2 regions of the Paenibacillus sp. RC73 genome follow, and region 2 is predicted to be linked to the other one. Evidence: predicted binding sites of a transcription regulator. Region 2 holds the regulator's gene; the other holds the start of a gene.
What was found. Region 2 encodes CtsR, which represses protease genes until heat stress. Its sites were predicted from a motif close to ATGGTCAATAAAGGTCAAACA; they were not measured.
Positions count from the first base shown of each region.

Region 1 (7,980 bases), on a different contig from region 2:
TTTCGGTCTCGGCAATACGCAATTGCTTTTTGTTGTTCTGCACCAATACTTCGCCGAATGTGTTATCCAGGTTTTTCGGTTCGTAGGCTACGAAGCCTTCAACCGTTTCACTGAACAATGTCAGGCAAACAAAGTGCAAATCTTTAGGGAATTTCGGTCCGCGATCAAAGCCACGGAAATCCTTATTCGTAAATACCTGAGACAATTGAATCGCACGGTCAGGACGGAAATTCAGGAAGATTACTGAGTCATTGCTTTCGACCAGCCCTACAGGGCTTCCGTCAGCCTTCACAATAACCGTCGGCTCCACAAATTCGTCGAACACCGATTTTTCATACGATTCTTTCAACGCTTCCATTGGATCTGTATATTGAGGACCTTCGCCGTACACGATTGCACGGTAAGATTTCTCTACACGCTCCCAACGTTTGTCGCGGTCCATGGCATAATAGCGTCCTTGTACAGTCGCGATTTTACCAATACCCACTTCCTGAATTTTGGCGATCAGCTGTTGCATGAAGTCCACGCCGCTGTCAGACATAACATCGCGTCCATCCATAAATGCATGAATGTATACTTCTGTTAAACCTTCTTTTTTCGCCAAATCCAGCATAGCAAACAGATGGCTAATATGGCTGTGCACGCCACCATCGGACAAAAGTCCATACAGGTGAAGCTTCGTGTTGTTCTTTTTGGCATGCTGTACTGCTTTAAGCAAAGTTTCATTCTGGAAGAACTCGCCTTCGCGAATGGACTTCGAAATGCGGGTCAAACTCTGATATACAATCCGGCCTGCGCCGATGTTCAGGTGACCTACTTCGGAGTTACCCATTTGCCCTTCCGGCAGACCTACCGCTTCACCAGACGCTGTAAGCGTTGAATGAGGGTATTGTCTTAAGTATTGGTCGTAGTTCGGCTTGTTCGCCTGTGCAACCGCATTGCCTTCCACAGTTTCGCGCAGTCCGAATCCATCCATAATAATTAAGGCTACCGGTTTTGGTACTGTCATCTTACTTCGCCCCCTCAACAAGCGCGATGTAAGACGCTGGTTGAAGACTAGCGCCACCTACAAGTGCGCCGTCGATGTCGCTTTGGCCCAGATATTCAGCCACATTTTCAGGTTTCACGCTGCCACCATACTGAATCCGTACAGCATTTGCTGTATTTTCATCGTACAGTTCTTTCAACAAACTACGGATATAGGAAATGACTTCATTCGCATCCTGCGAAGTGGAGGATTTACCTGTTCCGATTGCCCAAATTGGCTCATAAGCAACAACCACTTGTGCAGCCTGATCTTTAGCCAAACCAGCAAAAGCCGCTACAGTTTGCACTTTTACAACCGCTTTGGTTTGACCGGCTTCACGGTCTTCCAGCTTTTCGCCTACACATACGATCGGAGTCAGGCCGTGGCGGAATGCCGCATGAACCTTTTTGTTCACTGTTTCGTCTGTTTCGTTAAAATATTCACGACGCTCGGAGTGTCCGATCACAACGTAGTCTACGCCCAGATCTTTCAGCATCCCGCCGCTGATTTCACCTGTAAATGCGCCGTCTTCTGCAAAGTGCAGGTTTTGTGCGCCGATTTTGATAGATGTACCTTTTACTGCTTCAACCAGAGCAGGAAGATTCGTAAATGGTGCGCAGATCACGCTTTCCACTCCTGCAACCTCTGCTTTGCCTTTGATCTCTTCGATGAAAGTTTTAGCTTCTGGTACGGTTTTAAACATCTTCCAGTTACCCGCGATAATCGGTGTTCTCAATGGTTTCAACTCCTAACTATTAGCTGCCCTAAAGCATTTATTATGCGCAGTACGTTTGATTACTTATCGTTGAGTGCAACAACACCCGGAAGTGCTTTGCCTTCCATAAATTCAAGGGATGCGCCGCCGCCAGTAGAGATATGATCCATTTTGTCAGCCAGATGGAACTTCTCAGCCGCTGCCGCAGAATCACCGCCACCAATGATGGTGTATGCTTCTGTTGTTGCGCAAGCTTCCGCTACTTCACGCGTACCGCCAGCGAAAGGCTCCATTTCAAATACGCCCATTGGTCCGTTCCATACAACCAGTTTGGAGTTTTTGATAACATCTGCATAGATTTTACGTGTTTTCGGTCCGATGTCCACGCCTTCCCAATCTGCAGGAATGCCGTCAATATCAACAATGTTCGTGTTCGCCGTAGCGCTGAAATCGTCAGAAATAACGATATCTACCGGAAGATAGAAGTTTTTGCCGAGTTTCTTCGCTTTTTCGATAAATCCAAGAGCTACGTCCAGTTTGGATTCATCCAGTAGGGATTGACCCACTTCATGACCTTGAGCTTTAAAAAATGTATAAGCCAAACCGCCGCCAATAATTACGTTATCTGCAATGTTCAGCAGGTTGTCAATCACGTCGATTTTGTCTTTTACTTTGGAACCGCCGATAATGGCTGTAAAAGGACGATCTGGGTTTGAAAGAGCTTTACCGATTACAGACAATTCTTTCTCCATCAGCAAGCCGGAAACAGCCGGAAGAAGATGCGCGATACCTTCTGTGGAAGCATGAGCACGGTGCGCTGCACCAAATGCGTCATTCACGAAAATGTCAGCCAGCTCAGCAAATTGCTTCGCCAATTCAGGATCATTTTTCTCTTCTCCTGGATAGAAACGTACATTTTCAAGCAACAGCACGTCGCCGTTTTGCAGTTCAGCCACTTTCGCTTTAACAGCCTCACCAACTGCTTCGTCCACTTTAACAACAGGCTTTTTGAGCAGTTCAGACAAACGCACGCCAGCAGGAGTCAGACGCATGGATTCAACGACCTGACCTTTTGGACGTCCAAAGTGACTCGCCAAAATAACTTTTGCACCTTTTTCAATCAGGTAGTTAATCGTTGGCAAGGTTTCACGAATACGCTTGTCATCCGTAATTTTACCGTCCTCAACCGGAACGTTAAAATCTACACGAACAAACACCCGTTTTCCATTCAGTTCTATATCACGTACGCTCTTTTTGTTCATCTCCATATTCCTCCGCACCCTTTTAATTTTACGAAACAGGAATTTAAGGCACATTTTGATATATAAAGAGCGGAAACAATAACTGCTGTTTCCGCTCTATGATGTTGCGCGATAAGACTGTTCTTACTTAGCCAATTTAGCGAAGTATTCCAACGTACGGATCAATTGTGCTGTGTAGGACATTTCGTTGTCGTACCAAGCTACAGTTTTCACCAGTTGTTTGTCGCCAACAGTCAGGACTTTAGTTTGAGTTGCGTCAAACAAAGAACCGAAAGTGATACCTTTGATGTCGGAAGAAACGATCTCGTCTTCAGTGTAGCCGTAAGTTTCAGGATCGGAAGCTTCTTTCATCGCAGCGTTGATTTCTTCAACAGTTACGTTTTTCTCCAGAACAGTTACCAGCTCAGTCAGGGAACCAGTTGCTACTGGTACACGTTGAGCCGCGCCATCCAGTTTACCTTTCAGTTCAGGAATTACCAGACCGATGGCTTTAGCAGCACCAGTTGTGTTAGGAATGATGTTTTCAGCTGCAGCGCGAGCACGACGGAAGTCGCCTTTAGCATGCGGAGCATCCAACGTGTTTTGGTCGCCAGTGTAAGCATGAATTGTAGTCATCAGGCCTTCAACGATACCAAATTTGTCTTGCAAAGTTTTAGCCATAGGAGCCAGGCAGTTTGTTGTGCAAGAAGCACCGGAGATTACAGTTTCAGTACCGTCCAGAATTTCATGGTTTACGTTGTAAACGACAGTTTTCATGTCGCCAGTAGCTGGAGCGGAGATAACAACTTTTTTAGCGCCGCCTTTCAAATGTTTCTCAGCAGCTTCTTTAGTTGTGAAGAAACCTGTGCATTCCAGAACGATATCTACACCCAGTTCTCCCCAAGGCAGTTCTTCTGGGTTGCGGTTAGCCAAAACCTTAACTTCTTTACCGTTAACTTTGAAGAAGCCATCGTGTACTTCTACTTCTCCTTGGAAAGTACCTTGTGTTGTATCATATTTCAACAGATGTGCCAGCATTTTGGAATCTGTCAAGTCATTGATTGCTACTACTTCAATACCTTCCACGTTTTGAATCCGGCGGAAAGCAAGGCGTCCAATACGTCCGAAACCGTTAATACCAACTTTAACTGTCATGAGTGAGTTCCTCCCAAAGTTCGTTTAGTTTAGTTTATATATTCAAGACAGACCCGAAAGCCCGTCAAGACAACACAATTCATAAATCCGTTTAACCATTCAAATAATGGCTTACAATTTCAGCAGCAGCGCCTTCGTCGGTGACAAGAATATCTTCCTGCCCGAAACGCAGCACTGCATGAATAGCGGCCGCCTTGCTCTTACCTCCAGCTACGCCTAGAACCGTCTCGGTACGCCTGATATCCTCCAAACGGAGTCCAAGCGTCAGCATTCTGTGAACAACGACGCCGTCTTCGTTAAAATAATAGCCAAACGATTCGGCAACCGCGCCCTCACTGCTGATCTGGGCAAAGGTTTCAGGGTCGAGCTTGCGTCTACGTGCCATTGCTATGGCGTTGCCTATCCCGTGAATGATGATCCGACTCTCGCGAATCAGGCTTAAAATATCCTGAATATTCGTATCTTCAAGCAGGGAGTTGTAAGCATGATTGCTGAGCAAATCCGGTACATGGAGCAGACGGTATTGTGAGCCGACCTTACGAGCCATTGTGGAAGCAATTGTGTTCGCCTGCATTTCCATGCTTTCTCCCAAACCCCCACGTGCTGGTACGAACCATCCGCCCTTAAGTGGGCCATTAGCAGGTAGTGTCAGTTGGTCCGCCACGTCGGCAATCGTCGTGCCACCTGTTACGGCGACCACATCCTCGTCGTCCATAACACTCAGCAGCGCTTTTGCCCCGGCACGACCCAGCTCCTGCTTCGTTAAAGGAGAAGCATCCGAATCCCCTGGAACGACAACCACCTTCCTCAAACCATAGGCTTGACGAATCTGATCCTCCAATTGGGACAGGCCGAACAAGTTGTTCGCAATTGGCTCCAGCTGTTCCAGCAGATCCAGTCCTGCTTTGCTCACCTTCATGCCCACACTCTCAATCTCAATCAGCCCTTGGGCTTTAAGAAGATCGGTTTCGGCGCGCAACACGCGCTCGGTCATGTTCAGTGAAGCCGCCAGCGTTCTGCGTCCAATAACATCGGACAGCATAATCTGATGCAGGATTGTGTACCTTTTTTTCAAAACATCCATGAGGTCGGGCAGAAGCTGCTTCTGTATTTCTAATATCTTTCGCATGCTTTCCACTCCCGCACACTTCTAAGTTCTATCTTTAATACTATATCACTAACTGGTCTTAAAACGTCCCGGGTTAACTTTTTAAGTCCCACGTATATCTTACCCAATATTTGCTCCACATGCAAGTCTATCTGAACCTATATTTCTCAACTTTTTATGTGAATATGCGCACGTAATAAAAGCTTGCAATTCAATGCCGTATATCATATAATCATCTTTGTTTCCAATTAGCTGTGCGCCCGTGGTCCAACGGATATGACGTAGGCCTCCGGAGCCTGAGATCGAGGTTCGATTCCTCGCGGGCGCGCCATTTTATATGAATGTCTAAATGCTTCTATATACTGTTTTAACCAATAAGAGCGCAGAGGGCTCTTTTTTTTGACTATTAGTTTGACTTTCTTTGACTTTTTGTTTGAAATTGTTTATCATGTGGTTAATACGGTAACAGTTTATAAATAGGGACGTGTAATCGGCATGTCCACCAAATCCATTAACGATATTAAAGGGAGGTTTTTTGACGTGAGCTATGTTCCTATGGTAGTAGAACAAAGTAACCGCGGCGAACGCGCCTATGACATTTATTCCAGACTGTTGAAGGATCGCATTATTTTGTTGGGCTCGGACGTCAATGACGTTGTAGCCAACTCTATTATTGCGCAAATGCTGTTTTTGGCTGCCGAAGATCCTGAAAAAGACATTCACTTGTATGTTAACAGCCCTGGCGGTTCGATCACAGCCGGTATGGCCATTTTCGATACGATGCAATATATTAAACCTGACGTGTCTACGATTTGTGTAGGTATGGCGGCTTCCATGGGTGCGTTCTTGCTGAACGCAGGTGCCAAGGGCAAACGTTTTGCTTTGCCGAACAGTGAGATTATGATTCACCAACCGCTGGGTGGCGCACAAGGTCAAGCAACGGATATTGAAATCCGCGCCCGCCGCATTCTGAAAATGCGCGACAAATTGAACCGCATTCTCGCAGATCGCACAGGCCAACCACTGGAGCGCATTGAAAAAGACACAGACCGTGACTATTTCATGTCCGCGGATGATGCCAAGGAATACGGTATTATTGATAAAGTGCTTACTAGCTCCTCTCCAGAAGGTGTGTAAGAGAACGAATTATGGCCTCTGAATAGCTGGTAAACGAAAAAAGCTGCCCCGGATGATTGTATCCGGTAGGCAGCTTTTTTCGTTTACTATTCTTTTGTGTACAGATAATCTAACTTATTCATTTGTACTATTCATTCTGTCCAGTAAAAGGCTTGCTGCCTTGAGGCAACAATTGACCAAACGAATAAGTGAACTCAGGAATACCATACGCATAAGGCCCATACTCATACAAGTCAAACACAATCGTCACACCGCTATTCGTTACATAAAAATTCGGATTAGCCGCAATATTCTTGAAGCCACCAAAGCCGCCTTCATTCACCATTGGACCATTAATTTTTTTCTTCAGGTCGCTATTAAGAAACTGTTTGTAATTAGGATTGGCCTTCAGCACGTCAGACAATTGCAGCAATTTTCCATCAGCGAGTGAGAACGTATATCCTTTACGCGCCGTCATACCATGAGCACCAGCCGTATCGGAGTAATCCTCCATAATGATGCTCAAAATCCCTTGTTGGTTATAGGCAATAGCAAAATCATTACTGAAAGTATACGGTCTTTCTACTGTAGGTTCACCCTCTGCTACTTGCTTTTTGCCTGCTGCCAGTACTCCCTCCGCTTGCTTTTTGAGCACACTATTAATGGCCTGCTGAGCTTCAGGGTTTAGCTGGCCACCGCTGATTTGCGAGTACTTAACCTTGTAGGAAACCTTTGCATCACTCGAAGCCGGAAGAGATTGGGACGTAATCGTGATCGGATTTAGCTGGCTTTTACTCATTGTTACTGTTTTCTGAGCTGCATTCCACTGAGCATCGATACCCAGATAGTCTTTCAGCAGACTCATAGGAATGTACAGCTTCCCGGCGATCTGTTTGGCGTCCATGTTGCGTGTGCTTATTCCATTGACATTGACATAGGGACCATCGGAGGAAGAGGACATGATGTAAAGCTTATTGTACCCACTACCTACGGTATAAGTCGCTGTTTTGGCATCATAACTCACCGGAATCCCCAGGCTGTCGCGCAATGCTGCTACGGGAATCACTGTGCTTCCGTTCACCTGAATCCCTTTGGTCGCCAACGTTTTACCATTCCATTTAATAGAAATACCTGGTTGCTGTGCTGTAGCCTGTTGTTTGTATGAAGCTGCCTCGATATAGGAAACGGGAACAACTGCAACTCCTACTAAAATTCCCGCTGCCAGCAGTGCGGAGCCCCATTTTTTTGTATGCTTGTTCATATTAAATATTCCTCCTGTTATAGATGTGTATTCTACGTGTATTGATTACTTTACTTATTATATCTATCCCCCTATGTTCGTAGTTTACAATCTGTACACTCTCCGATTTCAATCTGTACATCTAGGGGACCCAGCTATTACAGACTCATTACAAAATAATTTCGACATATAAAAAAGCCAGCAAGTCATCCTGCAAATAAAGCAGGACGCTTGTGGCTTCGTTATCATCTGTACGTTAGTTCAATTCGTATTGTGCCGATACTTGGACCTTCACAGTCACTTGACCGGATTGTATTTCTGTTCCGCCGCTTGTATCCAAGAGTGCTTTACTCATAGCAGCCTCACGTTGTGTGAAGA
Region 1 covers NZ_JBIYCV010000009.1:23,428-31,407, reverse strand. Annotated here, with positions in the region: gene gpmI (2,3-bisphosphoglycerate-independent phosphoglycerate mutase) at 1-1,009, opposite strand, end outside; gene tpiA (triose-phosphate isomerase) at 1,011-1,763, opposite strand; gene ABH897_RS20390 (phosphoglycerate kinase) at 1,823-3,004, opposite strand; gene gap (type I glyceraldehyde-3-phosphate dehydrogenase) at 3,128-4,138, opposite strand; gene ABH897_RS20380 (sugar-binding transcriptional regulator) at 4,230-5,267, opposite strand; tRNA gene ABH897_RS20375 (tRNA-Arg) at 5,503-5,577, shown strand; gene clpP (ATP-dependent Clp endopeptidase proteolytic subunit ClpP) at 5,787-6,383, shown strand; gene ABH897_RS20365 (stalk domain-containing protein) at 6,511-7,623, opposite strand; gene ABH897_RS20360 (SIMPL domain-containing protein) at 7,859-7,980, opposite strand, start outside.
Region 1: the regulator CtsR is predicted to act here: its motif matches at 5,655-5,675, upstream of clpP (ATP-dependent Clp endopeptidase proteolytic subunit ClpP).

Region 2 (7,980 bases):
CCGATGGTACTTGGACCGCAGGGTCCTGGGAGAGTAGGACGTCGCCAAGCAAAAGTAAAAATAACCATGATCTCTTTGAGATTGTGGTTATTTTTTTGTGTTTTTGCTATAACATCTGTTCCTGAGGTTGACAGAGAACGAAGGCTTTGCGACACTCTAAGGGTGTGATCTTTTTGCGGAAGTCCAAGTATACGAGCGAGGTGACGAACTTATGGAAATCAGACAATTACAACGTGAGGAATTTGAAGCTGCTATTGAGTTGTCTCAATATGCTTTTCAGTTTACAATGTCCCCGGAGGATCTGGAGAAATCCAAAAAGAAATTCAAACCAGAACAAACTTGGGGGATTTTCGACGGAAATGACTTGAATGCAAAGCTGACTTTGCTACCGTTACAGGTATACATACAGGGTCAGGTTTTTGACATGGGGGGTATTGCTGGTGTGGCAACATGGCCGGAAAAGCGACGCGGTGGTCTGGTTTCACGCCTTTTAACGCATGTGCTTGAAGAGATGAAGGTCGCGGGACAGAGCCTTTCTTTTCTACATCCTTTCTCTTTTGCCTTCTATCGTAAATTTGGATGGGAAACGTATATTGAATACAAAAAGTATATTATTTCGATCGATAAGTTCCCTGCCAAGCTTAAAACCGAAGGTACGGTCAAACGGGATGTCAAAGATATTTCTGAGCTGGACCAAGTGTATCAAGCATATGCTTCGCGTTATAATGGTACGCTGGTACGAGATAAGGAATGGTGGGAAGAGCGGACATTAAATAAGAACTACCGGACCGCAGTGTATTACTCTGAAGCAGGCGATCCTCAGGGATATGCACTCTACAAAATTGAAGATAAGCAGCTGAATTGCGACGAACTGGTATATCTTAATGAGACGGCACGGCGGGCGTTGTGGACGTATTTTGCAAATCATGATTCGATGATAACCCAGGGTAAATTCATTTACATTCCGGCTGATGACAATCTGCCATTTCTGCTAGAAGATCCGCGAATTCAGCAGGAAACAGTGCCTTATTTTATGGGCCGTATTGTAGATGCAGCTGCTTTTGTGGAGAAATATCCTTTTGAGGCAATTGGAGAGGAAACACGTTTGACCTTACATCTGACAGATCATTATGCTCCATGGAATGAAGGTATATGGATATTGATGGTCAACGCGGAAGGGCAAGGACATTTGGACAGAGTGGATCCAAGCAGTTCTTCCGAGGACGGTGTAGAAGCTGACTTGAGCGTGGGAATCCAGTCGCTGACCACCCTGATGCTTGGCTATCAGCGGCCTGATGATCTGTATAAGTGGAGTCGTATTACAGGGCGAGGTGAGTCTGTGTCTGTATTAGAACGTGTAATACCGATAAAACAAACATTTTTGCTGGATTTTTTCTAATTATAATGCTCTTAAATGCTCTTGAGTCTTCATTCTTTAGGGAGTCTGGCTTAAATACCTTGCATGAGGTGTGGATGATTTTAACGACATTTTTCAGAACTCTTTCCGTAAAGGGAAGAGTTTTTCTTATATTGTATAAAACATAATTAGATTGCGAAAAATGATATTGACCCCTTGGCAAAAATATATTTTGTGCTATAATGTGATTATAGTCAAAGAAAGTCAAAGTCAATCGAGTCTATAGTGCTTCATTAGAATGGTGTGAATACGCTGAGTTTTTAGCCGTATATAATACATTGACACCAACACAGCATGAAAAGACAGACCTGATCTGTAGATAAACGTCACTGTAATCTCATGAGCATGAGGGAAGGTGTATGATTTATTACGAATAAAGGTCACACTAGAAACTAAACGGGATGTTTCTAAGTGAGGTAGGGGGGCTAATTAGCCTCGATACTGGCTTAGATTCATGACTTTACCGTTCGGTTAAGTTCAATATACGGCGGACTCTGTGGAGCGTGAAATGTACTGAATATTTGCGTTTCCGTTAGTGGAGGATGATGAAATGCGCAATGTTTCCGATATTATTGAACAATATTTGAAGAGCATATTGCTGGAAAGTCCCAAAGGTTTAGTGGAAATTCAGCGCAATGATTTGGCTGACCGCTTTTCCTGCGTGCCGTCGCAAATTAATTATGTAATCAGTACCCGTTTTACGCTGGAAAAAGGCTATGTGGTGGAAAGCAAACGCGGTGGTGGGGGTTACATTCGCATTCAGCGAATTCAACTGCCTGCACAGCATGCGATTCATACACATCTCCATCAAAGCATTGGAGAGGAAATTAGCCAATCGGCAGCGGAAGGGCTGATTTATCAGCTGGAAGAAGCACTTTTTTTAAGCAAAAGGGAAGCTGGTTTAATGAAGGCTGCTTTATCAAGGGACACATTATTGCTGAAGCTTCCTTATCGTGACCAGCTACGGGCAAGGCTGCTTAAGGCTATGCTGATTTCGTTGCTGGTGGCCAGATAGCGTGTGATTCAAGATTAACGGTTTGGAGTAGGGATTTGCAAAAATCCTGACGCTGAAGGAGGTGCTTTTATGCTGTGCCAAGAATGTAATAAACGGCCGGCAACTTTGCATTTCACCAAAATTGTGAATGGCGAAAAGACAGAGTTTCATATTTGTGAGACGTGTGCGAAGGAAAAAGGGGAGATGATCCCTGGTACACCTAACGGCTTTTCAATTCATAGCTTGTTGTCGGGTATGCTGGATTTTGAATCCAGCACAAAGAGCCAGTCACCAGGCCATAGCGGTCCGCAAAATCTGCAATGCAAGGATTGCGGCATGACTTATGCACAGTTCAGTAAGCTGGGGCGCTTTGGGTGTCCGTCGTGCTATCAATATTTTGACAGCCGTCTAGACCCTTTGTTCAAGCGTGTGCATGGCAGTACGAGCCATGTGGGCAAGGTTCCGGTTCGCACCGGAGGCCGATTGAAGGTTAAACGGCAAATTGATGATCTGAAAAAAGAGATGCAACAGCATATTGTACAGGAAGAATTCGAATCAGCCGCTGAGCTTAGGGATCAAATCAGAAAGCTTGAAAAAGAAATGACCGAAGAGTAAAGTTTGTGAAGAGTAGGAGGGGATGCGTAATGCCCAATATCCGGTTTACGGAAAAGCCGCTAAGTGATTGGATGCGTGGTGAAGCTGCGGATTCGGAGATTGTCATTAGCAGCCGGGTGAGAATTGCGCGTAACTTGCAGCACCTGCCTTTTCCCATGCTTGCTACCAACCAGCAGTCGGAAGAAGCACTTCAACGTTTGACGGATATCCTTCAGTATGATGATTTAGGCCGCTTTGGTACCTTTCATACCCTGAAAATATCCGAGTTGGATGAGATCGACAAGCAGGTACTGGTTGAGAAGCATTTGATTAGCCCTAATTTGGCGAATGAATCTCGTAACGGTGCTGTTTTGATTAGCGATGATGAATCGGTTAGTGTTATGATAAACGAAGAGGATCATCTGCGTATCCAGTGCTTATATCCGGGATGTCAGGTTAGAGAAGCTTGGGAACGTGCTACGGTTATTGATGATGCATTTGAGGCGCATGTCGATTATGCATTTGATGATCGTAGAGGCTTTCTGACCAGTTGTCCGACGAATGTCGGCACAGGGATGAGAGCTTCGGTGATGATGCATCTGCCCGCATTGGTCATGACTCATCAGATTAATCGAATTTTGTCCGCTGTTTCACAGGTAGGTCTTACCGTTCGCGGTATTTATGGTGAAGGAAGCGAAGCGGTCGGCAATCTGTTTCAGGTATCCAATCAGATTACACTGGGACAGACCGAAGCGGAAATTATCGAAAATCTGCATGGCGTTGTACTGCAAATTATAGAGCATGAACGTTCCGCCAGGGAACGACTGATGAATGAGTCCATGCTGCGGATTACAGATCGGGTGATGCGTTCATTCGGTATTTTGTCATATGCAGCGGTACTGGAATCCAAGGAGGCCGCACAGCGGTTGTCTGATGTACGTCTTGGCGTGGACTTGGGGATTTTGGAGCGTCCATCCACAGCAGCGATGAATGAGCTGAATGTGATGACGCAACCCGGATTTCTGCAAAAAAGCTTTGGTGATAAAATGAACACCGGTGAGCGCGATATGTACCGGGCGAAGCTGATCCGGCAAAAATTAGGCACAACCCTTTAATATATAGAATGATCTGAAATACACACTGTGGAGGTGCAGGATATATGATGTTTGGAAGATTTACGGAACGCGCACAAAAAGTGCTTGCCTTGGCTCAGGAAGAAGCTGTTCGATTGGGACACAACAACATTGGCACGGAGCACATTTTGCTCGGCCTCATTCGTGAAGGTGAAGGAATTGCAGCGAAAGCCTTGATTGGTTTAGGGCTGGGACTGGAAAAAATTCAGGATGAAGTGGAAACGCTGATTGGACGCGGTCAAGAACAACCGACGAACATTGCCTATACTCCACGCGCCAAAAAGGTCATCGAGCTGTCTATGGATGAAGCTCGTAAGTTGGGCCATACCTATGTAGGTACGGAGCATATTTTGCTCGGTCTTATCCGTGAAGGCGAAGGTGTAGCAGCCCGTGTACTGAATAACCTGGGTATCAGCCTGAATAAAGCACGTCAGCAAGTGCTTCAATTGCTCGGCAGCAGTGAGGCTGTTTCCAGCCATCATGGTGCTCCAGCTAATGTCAGCACACCAACGCTGGACAGCTTGGCACGTGATTTGACGGCATCTGCGAAGGAAAACAACCTGGACCCTGTCATTGGGCGCAGTAAGGAAATTGAACGTGTAATTCAGGTGCTCAGCCGCCGTACAAAGAACAATCCGGTTCTGATCGGTGAGCCAGGGGTAGGTAAAACAGCAATTGCCGAAGGATTGGCGCAAAAAATTATTGCCAATGAGATTCCCGAAACGTTGCGCGACAAGCGCGTAATGACACTCGATATGGGCTCTGTGGTAGCAGGCACCAAATATCGTGGTGAATTTGAGGATCGTTTGAAAAAGATTATGGACGAGATTCGTCAAGCAGGAAACATCGTATTGTTCATTGATGAGCTGCATACGCTGATTGGTGCTGGTGGAGCTGAAGGTGCCATTGATGCCTCCAACATTTTAAAGCCTGCTCTGGCACGTGGCGAGCTGCAATGCATCGGTGCGACAACGCTGGACGAATACCGCAAATATATTGAAAAGGACGCTGCTTTGGAACGTCGCTTCCAGCCGATTACGGTAGATCAGCCTTCTCCAGAAGAAGCTGTTCAAATTCTGTACGGCCTGCGTGACCGTTATGAAGCGCATCACCGTGTGAAAATTACGGATGAAGCCATTGAAGCGGCAGTAAAATTGTCAGATCGTTATATCACCGACCGCTTCCTGCCGGATAAAGCAATTGACCTTATTGATGAAGCAGGTTCCAAGGTAAGGCTGAATTCCTATACAGTACCGCCAAACCTGAAACAGCTGGAAAACCGTCTGGAAGATATTCGTAAGGAAAAGGATTCGGCTGTACAAAGCCAAGAGTTCGAAAAGGCGGCTGCATTGCGTGATACAGAGCAGAAAATTCGTGAAGAGCTGGATGTTACGAAAAACCAATGGAAAGAGCAACAGGGACGTACAGATTCCGAAGTAACACCGGAGGATATTGCTCAGGTCGTTGCGATTTGGACAGGTGTTCCGGTTAGCAAGCTGAAAGAGGAAGAAACGCATCGCTTGTTGAACATGGAAGAGTTGCTGCATGAGCGGGTAATTGGGCAGGATGAAGCAGTTAAGGCAGTTAGCCGGGCTATTCGCCGGGCACGTGCCGGACTGAAAGATCCGAAACGTCCAATCGGCTCCTTTATTTTCCTCGGTCCAACCGGGGTTGGTAAAACTGAGCTGGCACGCGCGTTGGCTGAATCCATGTTCGGAGATGAAAATGCGGTTATCCGAATCGATATGTCCGAATACATGGAGAAGCATTCCACGTCCCGTCTGGTAGGAGCGCCTCCAGGATATGTTGGATATGAAGAAGGCGGTCAATTGACTGAGAAGGTGCGTCGTAAACCTTACTCCGTCGTACTGCTGGATGAGATTGAAAAAGCACATCCAGAAGTGTTCAACATTCTTCTGCAAGTGCTGGAAGATGGACGTCTGACGGATTCCAAAGGCCGTGTTGTCGATTTCCGCAACACACTCATCATCCTGACATCCAATGTGGGTGCACAGGCGATCAAACGTAACTCCACGCTCGGCTTTACAGCTGTTGTGGACGCTGGAGCGGATTATGATAACATGAAGGGCAAAGTGATGGATGAACTGAAGAAAAGCTTCCGTCCCGAGTTCTTGAACCGGATTGATGAAATTATCGTTTTCCATTCTCTCGAAGAAAAACACATTGCCGAAATCGTGTCCCTTATGTCCGAAGAGCTGCGTAAGCGTCTGAATGAGTACGAGGTGGACTTTGAGTTGACAGACAAGGCTAAGGCATTCCTTGCGAAGGAAGGCTTTGATCCGGCGTATGGTGCGCGTCCATTGCGTCGTGCGATCCAGAAGCATATCGAGGACCGTCTGTCTGAGGAGTTGCTGTCGGGTAATATCACTAAAGGTGATTCTCTCTTTATTGATGAAGAGAACGGTGCGTTGACCGTTACAAAAAAGGATAACGTATCCGCGAAGTCCTGAGCAGGCAATAAAAGTTAACGATAATCATCGGCTTTTGCCCAAAAAGGACAGAGGTACGATAGATTAGCACAATAAAAGTGGTCAGAAAGGGTGTCTCGCAGGCTGAAAAGCTGTGGCGAGGGCGCCCTTTTTGTGTATAAAGCACTGTGGAGCGGTCGGATAAGAGCTTTGGAAAAGTTTGTGATATCGCTTTACGTCCGCCAAGCTTCAATGGTAAACTTTTATTGTTACAGCTCTTTCCGGCTGTGTGAAGATAAATCCGACATTGATCGTTGTCATATAAGGAGCCAAGGAACAAAGTATGGCTAAAGTGAAAACTAAATTTTCCTGTACGGAGTGCGGTTATGAATCGCCCAAATGGTATGGAAAATGTCCCGGATGCCAGGCATGGAATTCCATGGTGGAGGAAACGGAAAGCGTTGTTAAAACTCAAGGAATGGGTTCTTCCCTTCTTACTCATAGCACAAAAGATAAACCGCTCCCTATTATCGAAGTGGAGAGCGGCAAAGAAGCACGAATTTTGACGGGAATAGGCGAATTGAATCGCGTGCTCGGGGGAGGCGTGGTGCCAGGTTCACTCGTTCTGGTGGGCGGTGATCCGGGGATTGGAAAATCTACACTTATGCTACAGACATCGAATGAGCTGGCTTTAACCGGTTTAAAGGTGCTGTACGTGTCAGGTGAGGAATCGGTCCGTCAGACGAAGCTGCGTGCAGACCGTCTCGGTGCCCTGTCCCCCAATTTATACGTATTATGTGAGACGAATTTGGAGACGATTGAAGAAGCGGTAGACAGCTTGAAACCGGAGTTTCTGGTGATTGACTCTATCCAGACTGTATATTTGCCTGAGGTGACGAGTGCGCCGGGGAGTGTAGCACAGGTACGGGAATGTACTTCACGTTTTATGCGGATTGCCAAGGGATTAGGAATTGCAACGGTGCTGGTAGGACATGTAACCAAGGAAGGGGCCATTGCAGGCCCGCGTCTGTTGGAGCATATGGTCGATTGTGTGCTTTATTTTGAAGGAGAGCGCCATCATACGTATCGGCTGTTGCGTGCGGTTAAGAATCGTTTTGGCTCTACGAATGAAATTGGTATTTTTGAAATGGCTGAAAGCGGCTTGCGTGAGGTGTCGAATCCTTCCGAGCTGTTTTTGTCCGAACGACCGCTGGGGGTGGCTGGTTCGACTGTTGTCGCCAGTATGGAAGGAACACGACCTGTATTGGTTGAGCTGCAGGCGCTGATTGCGACCACGCATTTTCCTTCTCCACGCCGAATGGGTACAGGGGTTGACCATCATCGAATGGGATTGATTATAGCCGTGTTGGAAAAGCGGATGGGCATGTTTTTGCAAAATCAGGATGCGTATCT
Region 2 covers NZ_JBIYCV010000018.1:54,724-62,703, reverse strand. Annotated here, with positions in the region: partial or broken rRNA gene rrf (5S ribosomal RNA) at 1-50, shown strand, start outside; gene ABH897_RS26060 (GNAT family N-acetyltransferase) at 212-1,399, shown strand; gene ABH897_RS26055 (CtsR family transcriptional regulator) at 1,968-2,432, shown strand; gene mcsA (protein-arginine kinase activator protein McsA) at 2,502-3,026, shown strand; gene mcsB (protein-arginine kinase McsB) at 3,056-4,120, shown strand; gene clpC (ATP-dependent protease ATP-binding subunit ClpC) at 4,165-6,609, shown strand; gene radA (DNA repair protein RadA) at 6,911-7,980, shown strand, end outside.